2 regions of the Colwellia sp. NW0002-52-1 genome follow, and region 2 is predicted to be linked to the other one. Evidence: riboswitches for the same ligand, from Rfam matches in the RefSeq annotation. Region 2 holds a riboswitch; the other holds the start of a gene.
What was found. Region 2 has a riboswitch for cobalamin ahead of AC27H3_RS12355 (ABC transporter ATP-binding protein). Riboswitches for the same ligand answer to the same signal wherever they lie in the genome.

Region 1 (7,784 bases), on a different contig from region 2:
GCTAAGTAACAGTTTATGTCAGTCGAATTCAAGTCCTAATAGCAATAATAAAGCAAGCCAAGACAGTGGTAATATTGATTACTGGCAGCAAGAAAAACAGCAATTTCTTAGTTTATTAAATAGCCTTCAAGGTTTAAGTTTTGAGGGGGAAAACCGCCAGGCATTCGCGATTGAAATTATTTTAGTCAGTAATGAAGTGGGGCACGGCATTGTGCCAATGGGGGAATTGTCGCGCCAGTTTGTAGACCAGGCAGGGTGGTTGCATCAAGCGATTGCTAAAGTTGCTGATCAAGTCGAATTTGTTATGGCAGGTTTGCCTTTAACATTAAAGTCTTCTAACAATATTAGCCATAAGGCAGCACTTTGAAAACATTAATGGTACAAGGTACTACGTCGGATGCAGGTAAAAGCACTTTAGTTGCAGGGCTTTGCCGAGTATTAGTGAACGCAGGTGCTAATGTCGCGCCATTTAAGCCGCAGAATATGGCACTAAATAGTGCGGTGACTAAAGACGGTGGTGAAATTGGTCGTGCACAAGCTTTACAAGCCATAGCGGCAAAAGTTGAAGCGCGCATTGATTTTAACCCTATTTTATTAAAGCCCAATAGTGATACTGGCGCGCAAGTTATTGTGCACGGTAAAGCGCTTTCTAATATGGAAGCTGGTAAATATCACGACTACAAAAAAGTAGCGATGCAAGCTGTGCTAACGTCTCATCACAGGTTAGCGCTTGAACACGAGGTACTGATTGTAGAAGGCGCCGGTAGTCCTGCTGAAATTAATCTTCGAGCTAACGATATAGCCAATATGGGCTATGCCGAAGCGGTTGATTGCCCGGTTATTTTAGTCGCTGATATTGATCGTGGCGGTGTTTTCGCACATTTGGTGGGAACGCTAGCGTTATTGTCAAAGTCAGAGCAAGCACGTGTAAAAGGCTTTGTTATTAACCGTTTTCGCGGCGATATAAAACTGCTTGAGTCTGGATTAGATTGGTTAGAAGAGCGCACGGGTAAGCCGGTATTAGGTGTTTTACCTTACTTGCATGACCTAGCGTTAGACGCTGAAGATGCCGTAGCACTTGATAATAAAGTGACACAAGCGCAAGTAAATATTTTTGTACCTTTGTTACCGCATATGAGCAATCATACCGACTTTGATCCTTTGCGCTTACAGCCCAATATTAATTTACAATACATAAAAATGGGGGAGTCGTTACAAGGCGCTGATCTCATTATTTTACCTGGTAGTAAAAATGTTACCTCTGACTTAACATTTTTAAAGCAACAAGGCTGGCAGCAAGAAATTGATCAACACTTACGCTATGGCGGAAAAGTTATGGGTATTTGCGGTGGTTATCAAATGTTGGGTAAGAAAATATTTGACCCAGAGCATATAGAATCTCATGTTGAGCAAGTATCGGGTTTAGGTTTGTTAGACTTTACAACTAAGCTCACGGCAAAGAAGACCTTAAGCCAAGTGTGTGCAACCATGAGGCTTAATAATGAAGCCTGTCAGTTAACGGGGTACGAAATACATTGTGGTGTTTCAAGTGGCCCTGCGTTAAGTAAGTCATTACTTAAGATTCAAGCTCAATCAAACGATAAGGAACAGCATACTATTGCCGATGGCTGTATTTCAAATGACGGGCAAATAATTGCGACCTATCTACATGGTTTTTTCGATTGTCCAGAGCCTACAAAGTTAGTGCTTAATTGGTTGGGTATTAAAGACTTTAAAGCACCCATTATTGATATTGCTCAGCATAGAGAAATACAACTAGAGCGCTTAGCAAAGGTTTGTAATGAACACCTTAATATGGCTGAAATTAAACGGATTATTGCTCAAGGGAAAACCACTTAATTACATTGCCTAGCGCCAAACCGTGCCTTGAAATGAACTGATAAATTAGAGATAAAAAAACCGCTAAAAAGCGGTTTTTTATTGGCAAAGTTATTGTAAATCGTATTTGTTATTCGATAAACGCAATTGCCGTTGGGTTTAATTCAGTTGCAAATCTAGGTAGCTCTTTTACGTCTGTTTCAGTATTTACAACGTCAACACCTGGATTAGTTGGGTTGCTAACACTGATCCAAAGAAAGTTCGCAGCATCTAAGCTAATATGGCTAATTTGCTCTTCACCTGTTTCAGCTATTGCAGCATCAGCAATAACACCTGTAGTAGGGTTAAAGCTATAAACCGTAGAAAGTACGCGGTATGGCGAGAAAAATGTTTCTTCAGCAACTAAGTAACCTTTTGTTGCTGAAACGATGGCACTTGAGCCAATAAATGCGCTAGTGTTCTCAGCAATATCATCAGCCGTTAACACGGTACGTAAGCTGTAATCACTTGCCGTTATTGCTTCAACTCGGCTTAACGTTAAGTCAGTATCGCTGTATGAATTACGTGTAGTAACATAAACAACACCATCTTTATTAACAATACTGCCATTTAGTGGATTTAAGCCAACTAAAGGAATACCCATAACAGTGTCATCAGCATTAGCGTTAGTTTCTATTTCTAGATCAGTTTCAGTGTCAAAAACAGCAATGTAAGCGGTATTTGGCGAATAAGCGTCGTTCAAACGTTGTAAGGTAATAAAGAGTTTACCATCAACAATTGTGCCGGCTGAAGGGTTTGGCGTACCGTTACTGTTGTCTTCTGCAATATAAGAATCAAGATCTAATTCGCCAATTTTAAAGTTGTCAGCGGTTGTTGCTTGTGGGTTTACAATCCATACTTTACTTGAGCCATAGCGTAAAATGTAAGCTTTAGTGTCGCTTAGCGAAACAATATCGTATGGGTTACGTGAAGTAGAGTCGCCAGTATCTTGCGTAGTATAGCTCCAAACTTCAGTATCAAGTGCATCGGCATTGTATTTTGCTATTGTGTCAATGAAGAATCGACCGATATGAAAAACGTCTTTGTTGTAACTACGAACAGTGTAATCTGAGCCATCTTTAATATAGTAACCTTTAGTTACTATTTCAGTTTCAGGATCTAATGTAACAACTTCTGAGCCTGAATAATCAGGTGCAACTGTTTGTACTACGGCAAACGAAGGAGTGTCTTTAACATCACCTACGGTTACTTGAATACTCAATTCACCGGTCAGGTTTTTACTGCTGTCATCTGTAGCAATAACGGTTACAGAAAAAGGGCCAACATCGCCATTTTCGAAATCTGGAGCTGATACAAAGCTAAGTTCACCTGCTTGTGTAATGGTAAATAAAGCACTTGAGCTACCACCTAGCGATAATGTAATAGCATCACCATCGCCATCAGTAGCATTATAACTGCTCACCAACGTTGTGTTTTCTTCAACAACAGGGCTAGTATCACCTGTTACAAGTGGCGCATTATTGCTACCTGAACCGCCACCACAGCCAGCAAGTATTGTTGTACCTATGGCTAAACTTAGTGGCAACATTTGTCTTTTAAAAGTTGTTAACATTTATAATCCCTCGATTGTGTATTTAATTTGGAAACTTCGACCTTGTGATGCTCTGTTAGCAAGATCTTGATATTTATCATTGAATAAGTTGTTGGCACTGAAAGTCACGCGATGTTTACCTTCTTTCCAATAAACCAATAGGTCAGACACTGTGCGGTCGGCTGGATTGCCATTGCCCAAGTTACTGTTGTCATTTTGAAATCTGTTAATAAGGTTGAAGTACAAGTCTTTGTCTAGGCTAGTTTTAAATGATAACTGCCATGCTTTATTGACTTGATATTTTAGTGAGGCACTGTATTGCTGATGGTAAATGCCCGGTAACTTATTCTGATCAAATGCGACAAATTCAGATTGCATTTCACTGTCAATCAAGTTCACTTGAAAAGATAAAGACAACGGAGTAAATAATTGATAATTCAGTTGTGCTTCAAAGCCCATTAAATCGGCATCGCTAACATTTCTATAACTGCCAACATTACTTGAGTTAAAAATGGCAACAATAGAGTTTTCTAATGTTTGATGATAAATGGAAGAGGATATAGATAAGGCTTTATGCTGATATTGCCCACCAAGTGAGAACGTAACCGCTTCTTCAGGTAATAAATCATCATTGCCTTTGAAAGAGCCACGATCACCAAAAAGCTCGTATAGGGTTGGCGTTCGTACTCCGTCACTAACATTAGCGGTAATTTTAAAACGCTCTTGTTTAACGCTTAAACCTAATTCGGTGGTTAAATAATTTTCATCATTTCTCAGCTTCTCGGCCTCTGGTTGATTAAGTGCAGAGTTTACGTTTTTCTCATGTAAATTACTGATCAAAATATAGGCTTCTAATGGTAATGAAGTAGGTTGCCATTCTAAGCGAGAGCCTATGTTGGTTTGTTGTTGCTCTGCTGAAATATCACATGAGCCAATACCATTGCATTGAGTTGGCTGGCCATTATGTTGGCTGATAGATGTAAAGTCTTGTTTATTAAAACTGATAAAGGGCGTGAAGTTAAAATCTTGCCAAGTCATTAAAGGTTTTAATCCAACATGGTATTTTTTAGTTTCGTAATCACTGATATCGAACATAACAGAGTCAGGGCTTGAAATATAACGCTCGTTTTTGTCTTCAGCATAAGCTTCTAATTCGATCGAATCTAACAAAGATAAGCTGCTTAACCAATGATGCTGATAACTGTAGCGAGTGCTGTCTGAGCTTAATTCTGAACTGTTTTCTGGAGAATTATTACGGTAGTTAGGCAGTGACTTGTCTTGCTCATTATATTGTACATTCAACCTAATTTGATGCTGGCCTAGCTGAATAATGTCATTAATGAAAAATGTTTTTTTAGTGAACTCATTATTTCTTAATGCCTGCTCTGCTGATTTTGTGCTGTCTTCAAAGCTTTGAGGTACCAGAAAATCGTAGTCATTATCACTATTTATATAATGGCCACCAAATGAAAGGCTTTGAGTCTTAAATACTTTATTAAATAATAGGTTAGCTTCGCTATAACCAAATGAACCAGTGGCAAGGGTTAATTTAGCCGTGTCTTGAGTTGGGCTATAGGTGTTAATGCGAATAACGCCACCAATGGGGGTTGCGCCGGTGCCAATAGCTTGGTTTTTACTAATTTCAATGCTTTGAATTTGCTCGGTTGGTATTTGGTTTAAATCGAAACCACCAAATTGACTGTCATTAATTAATTGGCCATCGATATAGAGTTGAATTTGCTTGCTGCTTGAGCCACGAATAGAGACAGATACAGGATTGCCAATGCCACTTATTTGACGAATTTGAATGCCATTAACTTTTTGTAAAATATCGGCCAGCGTTTGCGATGTATGAACGAAACTTTCTCGTTGTAAAACCTGATAATTAGGAGAATTGAAACTCTGTTCGTTCACCACTTCAATAACTTCAAGATCTTGATTTAAAGGTGTTTCTACTTGTGCAAAAACCGGTGATGCCACAAAGGTAGTTATAAATAAATATCGTAAACGAGAGAACATGAACACCTCAAAAGTTTTTGAGGGGCGTACGGAAGGCAACAGACAATTTAGCAAAACTCTTGCTAATGTCGATATATTTCCGAAGCGCCCACCGCACTGCAAATAATTCTATGTTGTTTAGGCCGGTCTCCGGGCTTAACTTTGTAAAACAAAGTATTACCGTTGCGGGGGCAGCGTTAGAATTATGCATTAAAGCATGTCACTAACTTCCCGATTATCTCTTTATTTTTAACGTTGTTAACGTATAAATATCGAGCACCTAAGCAATTTTGAGCGGCAATTCTGACCCCATTACTATGGCTTGTCAACAGTTAGCATTATTAATCTTAAGGCGAATTAGGTTGCCGCTTTAGTGCTTGCAGAATTTACACTTATGAGTATTTTATAGACCTTATAAATACTCTTTCTATTAATTAATGAGGTGGTAGTTAAGGAATAAACACAATTGTAAGTGTTTTCCTTTAACTAAATTAACATCCAGTAGAAATAATATCGTATTTCGGGCCTATATCTTCTGATGCGGCTTGGGTATATCTAAAGTAGCAATTATCATCGCTTACTTGATTATTTTCATTGCTGTCATAGCCTACAAAAACAAAATTAGCGCCTTGCTCTTCAAAGATTTTTCTACCTGAGAGTTCAAACTGTTCAGACACTTGAATTTGTTTATAAACTTCATGATTATCGATATAAGAGTGTAATAGCCTTAAATCAACACCATTAAGGTCAATCGAGCCGTTATTGTCCATATCAATATCGACTAAGTCAGGTCGTCCACTTACAGGAAATGTAACATAGCTTGGCAATTTAGACTTAATGAATATCAAACGATTAGCTGCTTGTACGCTAACACTAAATTGAGTTAATACCGATATTTTAGCTTCTTTTGATAAACTGATGAATTTGGGTAATACGGTGGCTGCTAATATGCCAATTATTACAATAACAACAACTAATTCAATTAAAGTGAAACCTTTACTGCTACGACTCATTTACTACACACCACGGATTTTTATTATTTTTATTAACGATGTTGATTGTTCGTTAGTTTTTTTAAGCCACACTTTAACGAAATATTTTAAAATAACAAGGGGTTGGTTTTATTGAGGTTGTTCTCAGTAAGCAACTAACGCTAGCCTTGCCGTCGAAAGCACCTGAATAATTTTTAAATTACAACGCTGTCTTGCAATACTATTTCAGTTATCAGAGCGTCATGCTGACAAAATAGTCTGTACAAATGTAGTTGGTTTTTTGCTCGGTCTACATTGTGTTTCGCGTAATGGGTTTTAAAGTACGTATCGCCAGTTAAAAAATCAGTTAAAAACCGAATACTGAGCATAAAAGGCATTAATTTTATGCCCAATAATAAACTGTTTTGTTCTGCTGTGCTTAACACACCATTAAAACCGTTAAGGTAACCTTGGGTTAATACTTTGAGCATGTCAAAATCTATCACCATGTTATCTAATTCAGTACTATCTTCTGCGATTGATACGCAGCAAGTACGCACCATGTCACCAAAGTCATGCATTAAATAGCCAGGCATACAGGTGTCTAAATCAATCACCGCAATAGGTTTTTTGGTTATTTGACTAAATAATAAATTATTAATTTTGGTGTCGTTATGAGTAACGTGTAAAGGCAAGGTTTCAGTGGCTTTGATGATTTCTTCAATAAATGCACTTTGAGATTGAATAAACTCAATCTCAGCTTTAGCAGATATTAACAATGGCGCAGATGTAGATTTTATCGCTTGTTCTAACTGGCTAATTCGGCTGGTTAGATCATGAAAATTTGGAATAATTTCCGCTAGTTTTTTGCTGTCAAAGTCACTTAATGCTGAAGTAAATTGTGCAAAGGCTTGGGCCACTGATTTGGCTTGTTCAAGGCTCGTTATTACCTCTAAAGTAAAGCTTTGAGGTATGTATTGCAGAGCCCGCCAATACTGTTCTGCTACTTTGACATGGTTTTGTTTGTTTAAACACTTAAGTTGAAATACTGGCGTTAAAGGATAACCATTATTTTCACGCTTAACTTGCAAGTGTGCACTGATTAAATCGGCATTATTAGTGACTTGCTGTGGCTTTGTAAACACCTGCTGATTCAAACACTGTAAAACAAATTCTTGTTCAGGAGCTTGCACTAAATAAGTGTTATTAATAAGCCCGTTACCTAAATGAGATACTTGGCAATCTTCAAGCTTACAGCCAAATATTTCGAGCACTAATGCTAAAGTTTTATCGCGTGTTAGGTCGGTCATAATATTACTGTTTTCTTGGGGGAAATAACGTCGTTTAAGCGTCTTCAATGGGCCTTATGTTAAGACAATAGTCAT
Region 2 (7,784 bases):
AATTTGTTCACCTGCGCCAATATCAAATAGCATTTCAACAATATGCGGAGCAAGCGCAATTATTTTAGGTTTAGTTGTTTCAATCTTGGCTTTAACGGCATTATTACTGCTATAAGCCTTTACGCTAGCTAGGGCTAAAATACAGATAATTGCCAAATTGAACACATGTGTTAATTTCATAAAATTCCATCTTATCATTGCTGATGTCGCTGTTAGTTAAATTACCAGTCGATACCTTTTTGTGCTTTTATACCGTTATCAAAGGCATGTTTAAGCGGTTGAACCTCGCTAACGGTATCGGCAAGCTCAATAATGCTGCGATGACATGCGCGACCGGTAATAATAACATGTTGCATAGCTGGGCGGTTTACTATGGCTTCAATAACTTCGTCTAAATCAAGGTATTTGTATGACAGCATGTAGGTTAATTCATCAAGCAAAACCACATCAACGCTTTCATCTTGTAACAGTCGTTTAGCTTCTTGCCAAACTTTTGTGGCAGCGGCAATATCTTTAGATTTATCTTGTGTGTCCCAAGTAAAGCCGGTTGCCATGACATGAAATTCAACACCATTATTTTCTAATAGATTACGTTCACCACAGGCCCAATCGCCTTTAATAAACTGTAATGCTGCTGCTTTATAACCATGACCTACGGCGCGCGCTAACGTACCAAATCCTGAGGTAGACTTACCTTTACCATTGCCGGTAATTACAATTAATAAACCACGTTCTTCTTGAGCTGAATCAATGCGAGCATCAACTTTTTCTTTAATACGTTGCATACGAGCTTGGTGTTTTTGTGTTTTATCTGTTTCTGTTGTCATGAGAGTTATCCTGTTTTACGCGTGCGATACATAATCGCTAAAAAGAAAATACTGCCGATGGCTGAGGTAATGATACCAATGGGGATTTCAACATTACTGAACGCACTGCGCGCTGCAACATCAACCCAAACTAAAAAACAGCCGCCAACCAGTGCTGAACCAATAATGAGTGGCATAGTTGTAACGCCGACTAATTGCCTAACAATGTGCGGGATCATCAAGCCTACAAAACCAATGCCGCCGCAGTAAGCTACTATCGTTGCGGTAACTGCCGCACACAAAGCTAATAATATTAAACGGAGTTTATCAATGTTTACGCCAAGGCTTGCTGCGCTTTCATCGCCAAGTAATAAAGCGTCAATTTGTCGATGTAAGGCAAAAATGGTTAACAAGGTGATCAGCACAATAGCGCCAATCAAATAAAAGTGGAACATTTCAACGCGAGCTAAGCTACCCATAAGCCAAAAAATAACACGATTGGTCGCAAAAGGATCACCAAGGTAAAGGATAAAGTGGCTAATTGAGCCTAGCATGAAAGAAACGGCGACACCTGTGAGTAATAAATGATTCATATTACGTAACAAGGTTGCTATGCCAAAAACAATAACGACGGAAAACAACGCACCAAGAAAAGCCGCTAGCGGTAAGGCAAGAGATTGTTGATCATTAAAAGCAAATGTAGCAATAGTTGCGCCTAAGCCAGCGCCGGAAATTATGCCAAATAAATAGGGATCGGCGAGTGGATTGCGCGTTACATTTTGCAAAATAGCACCTGCACAAGCTAAGCCCATGCCGGCAACTAAGCCGACTAAAACGCGTGGAATACGTATTTGCCAAATTACCATATCGTGTATAGGTGAAATACATTCATACAGAACACATTGAAGTATATCGTCACCAGTAATGGCTGCTGGTCCAAAGGTAATTGACGTAATAATAGAGAGAAGGGTGAAAATAATTAGGCCTGAAAAAACCCAAGTATTTTTACTTTTTATTGCACTAATAGTACTTAGAATATTTCCTAGATTAGTACTCAAGACAATTCACCTTCATTGTTAGCCGGGTTATCCGGGTTATCGGGTTTATTAGCCAACGGTATATTGCTTGCAGTTTGTGAAGCTGGATAAAAATATACCCTCGGCACTCCACAATGTTGAGCGTCGTCTCGATAGCAAGGTAAGCCAAAAACTTTGGTGAGTAATTCAGGCTTTAATACTTTATCTACGCTGTTGTCGCTAACTAATTGGCCTTTATCTAACAAAAGCAACCTATTACAGTAATGTGCGGCAAGGTTAAGGTCATGTATTGTCATAATAACCGTAATGTTTAACGCCTTAACTAATTGTAATATTTGATGTTGATAGTAAATATCTAAATGATTAGTTGGTTCATCTAGAACTAATACTTTTGCTTTTTGCACTAAGGCTTTGGCAATTAAAACCCGTTGTTGTTCACCACCCGATAAGGTATTGAAAAACTTAGCTTGGCTGTTGGCTAAACCCACTTTTTCAAGCGCGCTAATAATACTTTTTTTATCAGTGTCGCTATCGCGAGCAAACAGGGTTTTATAGGGTAACAGGCCCATGCGAACCACGTCATAAACTTTTAAATCAAATATAGGTGGGGAATTTTGTATCACTAAAGCAAATGTTTGTGCTAATTCATTAGGCTTGTATTGAGACAGTGCCTTATTTTTTAGCTTGATAGTGCCTTGCCAATTCTTGTAATGGTTTAGTAAGCACTTTAATAAGGTTGTTTTACCTGCGCCATTAGGACCGATAATGCCAATAATATCGCCGCTATTAACGTCAAATGAAATGTTCTTGATAATAAATTGTTTATCAACAGACCAAGATAATGATGCCACACTGAGTAATTTTGCCATTACAAGCAGCCCTGAGTGTTAAAAACTAAGGCGGTGCTTTTTAACATACTGTAAAAGTAGAGTATTTTCATTACTGCCTAAAAGTGAAAGCAAATTGATGAATTTAAATAAATATTAAATAAATTAAGGCGTGACAATAATAGGAAACAAGTGTCTTGTAGACAGTGTAACTCACGTGTATTCCCGCACGGCGTTATTAGTTTTATTCAAATAGTGTTATTTAAACATGTTGATACTAGGTGTCCTGACTTATAACTTTTAAAGAAAAGCTACTTACAGTTGCGGGTACAGTCGCGGCATTAAACCGTGTTCCCTATAAATTAGCCAAAAGTAATTAGCATGCTTGGCTAAAGTATCGTTTGTTAAGCGGGAGATTTTACGGTTAAGTACAGCGCTTTACAATGAAAACCTGTGACTGTCTTGAATTGCGATAAATTTAATAAAAAAGGAGCCGAAGCTCCTTTCAATTTATCGTGTTAAGTTATGGTATAAATTAAGCGATATTACCAAATTTTAACGCGATTCTCAGGTGCAATATACATAGCGTCACCTTCTTTAACATCAAATGCACGATAGAACTCAGGCATGTTTGATAAAGAACCTAAAGCACGGAACTCAGCAGGAGAGTGTGGGTCGGTGGCAACGCGGTTACGTAAAGACTTTTCAACCATTTTTCCACGCCATACTTGAGCAAAGCCCATAAAGAAACGTTGATCACCCGTTAAACCATCAATTACTGGCGCAGGTTTGCCATTTAACGAGGCTTTGTAGGCTTTATAAGCAATAGAAACACCAGATAAGTCACCAATGTTCTCGCCTAATGTAAGTTCACCATTAACGTTTAAATCGTCAAATACGGCATAGTCATTATATTGAGCTACTAAGTTATCTGTGCGTACTTTAAAGGCTGCTAAATCATCTTCAGTCCACCAATTACGCATATTGCCATCACCATCATATTTACTGCCTTGGTCGTCAAAACCGTGGCCCATTTCATGACCAATAACTGCGCCAATACCACCGTAGTTAACCGCATCGTCTGCAGCTAAGTTAAAAAATGGTGGTTGTAAAATAGCCGCTGGAAATACAATTTCATTTTTGGTTGGGTTGTAGTATGCATTTACTGTTTGTGGTGTCATGCCCCATTCTTGACGATCAATTGGGCCGCCTAGTTTAGCCACTTCTTTATTATGAGCAACAGTACCAGAGCGAATTTTGTTGCCGACTAAGTCGTCACTTTTGATAACTAATGCAGAGTAATCTTCCCATTTATCTGGGTAACCTATTTTAGGATCAAAGCTCGCTAATTTAACATGTGCTGCTTTTTTAGTAGCGTCTGACATCCACTCAAGATCATCAATACTAGCGCCATAAGCACCACGCAAGTTTTCAACTAACTCTGTCATACGCACTTTCGCTTCAGGTTTAAAGTGGCGGCCAACATAAACTTTACCAATAACTTCACCTAAGTTGCTATTTACCACGGCAACACCGCGTTTCCATGCTGGACGTTGCTCTTCACGACCACTTAATTGCTTTGAGTAAAAGTCAAAGTTCTCATCATTCAAGGCCGTGGTAAGTGAATTAGCAAAATTACTTAGTGTGTGAAAAGTTAAGTAAGTTTGCCAATCGGCTAAAGAAGTTGCTGCGAAAGTTTCACCAAAACCTTTAACAAACGAAGGTTGGTTAATAATAAGATCTTTTTGAGCAGGAACGCCTTGTGCTTCAAGAAATGCAGTCCAGTTAAAGGCATCAGTAACTGTGTTTAACTCGCTAACATCAAATTTGTTATAACGCTTGGTGCTATCTCTAGATTCAACTTTTGTCCAATGAAAGCCTGCTAACTTTGTTTCAAGCGCCATAATAGTTTGTGCAGCTGCTTTACCATCTTTTAAACCCGCTAAGTTGAACATGTTTTCAATGTGAGCAACATAACCTGCACGCAATTGTTTAAAGCGCTCTGTATCGTTGAAATAGTAGTCTTTATCAGGTAGGCCTAGACCGTTCTGCCAAACATGAGTGGCGTAGCGAGTTGAATCTTTAGCATCTACACTGATGTAAAATGCTAATGGGGTATTTATACCAATTTTTTGATTTTCACCAAAAAATGTCGCTAGTTCAGTTTTATTTTTAAGGTTATTGATTTGATCAAATATCGGTTGAATTGGCGCAGTGCCTAAAGCATTGCGGGCTTCTTCATCCATAAATGAACGAAATAAGTCAGCAACTTTTTGCTCATCGCTGCCCATTTTTAAGTTTTTAGTCGCGGCTAACTCTTCAATAATGGCTTTTACGCTATCGTCAGCTTCATCGCGTAAGTCGTAAAATGAACCAATTGAGGTTTTGTCGCCAGGAATTTCGTTCTTATTTAACCAGGCACCATTAACGTAGCGGTAAAAGTTATCTTGTGGACGAACAGAAAGGTCCATATTGGCTTTATCTATACCAGAAGCTAATGCCGTTTTTTGCATTACTGGGGCTTCAACTGCTGCTTTTGGAGAGGTGGTTTCATTACAACCAGCAATGAACAGTAAAGATGTGCAAACGGCACTTGTTAATATTTTCTTCATTCAATACTCACTATTTAATTGGTAAGAATGCTCAGAATGTTGCAGAGCTTTTATGTAAAGTAGCCGATATTAAAGGCTATTAAGCTGATTTACTAGAATAAGTTTGTTATTTTTTAACAAGTTGTTAACTTGTAATGTAGTTTTAAATTTACAGCGACAAAAAATATGAGTAACCGAGATGTTTTACGTCATTACTTTGTCGTGGCTTGGTTATATCTTGTCGTCGTTCTTTATCAGTAGCGAAAACCGAAAAAATTTATTTAGTGCGTATTTCTCTAAAAGACAGAAAGTTACTAAAGTCAGCAGATATATTTTAAAGAGCTGTGTTATTATTTTAGGTTATTAGTTTGGGTATTATTGCCATTATCAATTAAGAAAGAGTTCATGTTTCAGCCAGTTAGTGTTTATATCGGCTTAAAATATAGTCGTAGCAGCCAAGGAAAAGGGTTTATCTCCTTTATTACATTCTTCTCAATTATTGGCATTGTGCTAGGTGTTGCTTCTTTGATCACCGTAGTTTCTGTTATGGATGGTTTAGAGCAGGAACAAAAAAGGCGTGTGTTGGGGTTAGTGCCGCATGTATTAATGTCAACAGATCAGAGACATATCGATAATTGGCGCGACTTACAGCGCGGTATAGTTACCTTGCCTGAGGTCATTCAAGTAACCCCTTTTCAAGAAAGCGAAGCATTAATTCAGTCTAAAACTGCATTACAAGGTGTTTTAGTACATGGCATTATGCCTGAGTTTGAACAGCACAATATTATTAACAGCTCTATGGAATATGGCCAACTATCGAAGCTAGATAAGCAGCCCTTTAGTATAGTTTTGGGGCAAGCATTAGCCCGAAAGTTAAATGTTAGTTTAGGCAATACTGTGCGACTAACATTACCGAATAAAACCATATTTACTCCTATGGGGCGGGTGCCAGTTCATCGTACTTTTACCGTGGTTGGTATTTTTAATGTCGGCTCGCAAGTAGATGAAGCCATGGTTTTTATTGAAATTAAAGATGGTGCTAAGTTGCATCGAAATAAAAGTGATGGAGTCAACCAACTGAGACTTTATTTAGATGATGCCTTTAAAGCTGAACATCTAATATCGCAGTTATCGCTAAAGTATCCGAACTTTAAATTTGTCAGTTGGCAAGAGAGTCAGGGCGCTTTATTTGCCGCGGTGAGTATGGAAAAAAATATGATGTGGCTGATGCTCAGTCTTATTATTGCCGTTGCTGCTTTTAATATTGTTTCTGCCCTTGTGATGGTGGTTATTGATAAACAAGGCGAGATCAGTATTTTACAAACCTTAGGCTTAGACCGAAGTGGCATTGTTAAAATATTTATCACCCAAGGATTAACAAACGGCATTTTTGGCGTTATTTTGGGAGTAACACTCGGCGTAATATTAACCTTAAATTTAAATACCTTATTTAGCTTGTTGGGTGTCAACCTCTTAGGTGCAGGACAAGAGCTACCTGTGGCAATAAACCCGATGGATATATTAATTATAGTTTCCTCTGCGCTGGTTATGAGCTTTTTAGCCACCCTTTATCCTGCTTATCGCGCGGCACAAACACAGCCTGCAGAGGTGCTTAGAAATGAATAGTAAAATGGACAATGAATTGAATAGCGAATTGAACAGTGAATTGAATAGTGAGTTGAATGATCAGATGAATAAAAACCACAATCAAGCTTCACAAAAACCTGAGCTTGCACTCGGACTAGAGTGTCGCCAACTCAGTAAATCTTACCAACAAGGTCCTGTAACGACCCAAGTATTATCTAATCTAAATTTAGCAGTTAAAGCCGGAGAGTTAGTTGCAATTGTTGGTAGTTCCGGCTGTGGTAAAAGTACCTTTTTGCATTTAGCTGGCGCTTTAGATACCCCAAGTTCAGGCGAAGTTTTTATTAACGGTGTTAACATTCATCAGTTGTCTGAAAAGCAGCGAGCAAAATTTAGAAATCAACACATTGGCTTTATTTATCAGTTTCATCATTTAATGATGGAGTTTAGCGCCGAAGAGAATGTGGCAATGCCGTTGTTAATTCGAGGTGATAAACCAAAAGTTGCTAGGCAGCTTGCAAAAGAAATGCTTGAGCAGGTTGGTTTAGCACATCGTAGTCACCATAGACCGTCTGAGCTTTCAGGGGGCGAACGTCAGCGTGTTGCTATAGCCAGAGCGTTAGTGACAAAACCTTCACTTATACTGGCTGATGAGCCAACAGGAAATCTAGATTTTGATACGGCAGAACAAATTTATCAGTTGCTGCAAGCGTTAAACCGCACAGTAAATACGAGCTTTGTTATTGTAACTCATGACTTAACTTTGGCTGCCAAAATGGACCGCCAGTTAAGGTTAGATCATGGTCATTTAAAGCCGCTTGAAAATACCCAGAACACGAGCAGTAAAAAAGATGGAGATACTTAGGTGCGAAAACCATTAAGTGTTTTTATTGGCTTACGCTATGTGCGAAGTCGTCATAGCAAGGGGTTTTCTTCTTT

Region 1: it holds a riboswitch for cobalamin, as region 2 does, so the genes downstream of both, AC27H3_RS17870 (TonB-dependent receptor plug domain-containing protein) here and AC27H3_RS12355 (ABC transporter ATP-binding protein) in region 2, are expected to answer to the same signal.

The regions. Positions count from the first base shown of each region.
Region 1 covers NZ_BAAJLU010000038.1:138-7,921, reverse strand. The annotation lists gene cobU (bifunctional adenosylcobinamide kinase/adenosylcobinamide-phosphate guanylyltransferase) at 1-367, shown strand, start outside; gene AC27H3_RS17880 (cobyric acid synthase) at 364-1,860, shown strand; gene AC27H3_RS17875 (cadherin repeat domain-containing protein) at 1,970-3,451, opposite strand; gene AC27H3_RS17870 (TonB-dependent receptor plug domain-containing protein) at 3,452-5,449, opposite strand; cobalamin riboswitch at 5,553-5,727, opposite strand; gene AC27H3_RS17865 (prepilin-type N-terminal cleavage/methylation domain-containing protein) at 5,920-6,441, opposite strand; gene AC27H3_RS17860 (phosphotransferase enzyme family protein) at 6,615-7,757, opposite strand.
Region 2 covers NZ_BAAJLU010000012.1:21,399-29,182, reverse strand. The annotation lists gene AC27H3_RS12370 (cobalamin-binding protein) at 1-180, opposite strand, end outside; gene cobO (cob(I)yrinic acid a,c-diamide adenosyltransferase) at 222-827, opposite strand; gene AC27H3_RS12360 (FecCD family ABC transporter permease) at 833-1,864, opposite strand; gene AC27H3_RS12355 (ABC transporter ATP-binding protein) at 1,861-2,712, opposite strand; cobalamin riboswitch at 2,930-3,079, opposite strand; gene AC27H3_RS12350 (M13 family metallopeptidase) at 3,216-5,282, opposite strand; gene AC27H3_RS12345 (lipoprotein-releasing ABC transporter permease subunit) at 5,667-6,887, shown strand; gene lolD (lipoprotein-releasing ABC transporter ATP-binding protein LolD) at 6,952-7,710, shown strand; gene lolE (lipoprotein-releasing ABC transporter permease subunit LolE) at 7,711-7,784, shown strand, end outside.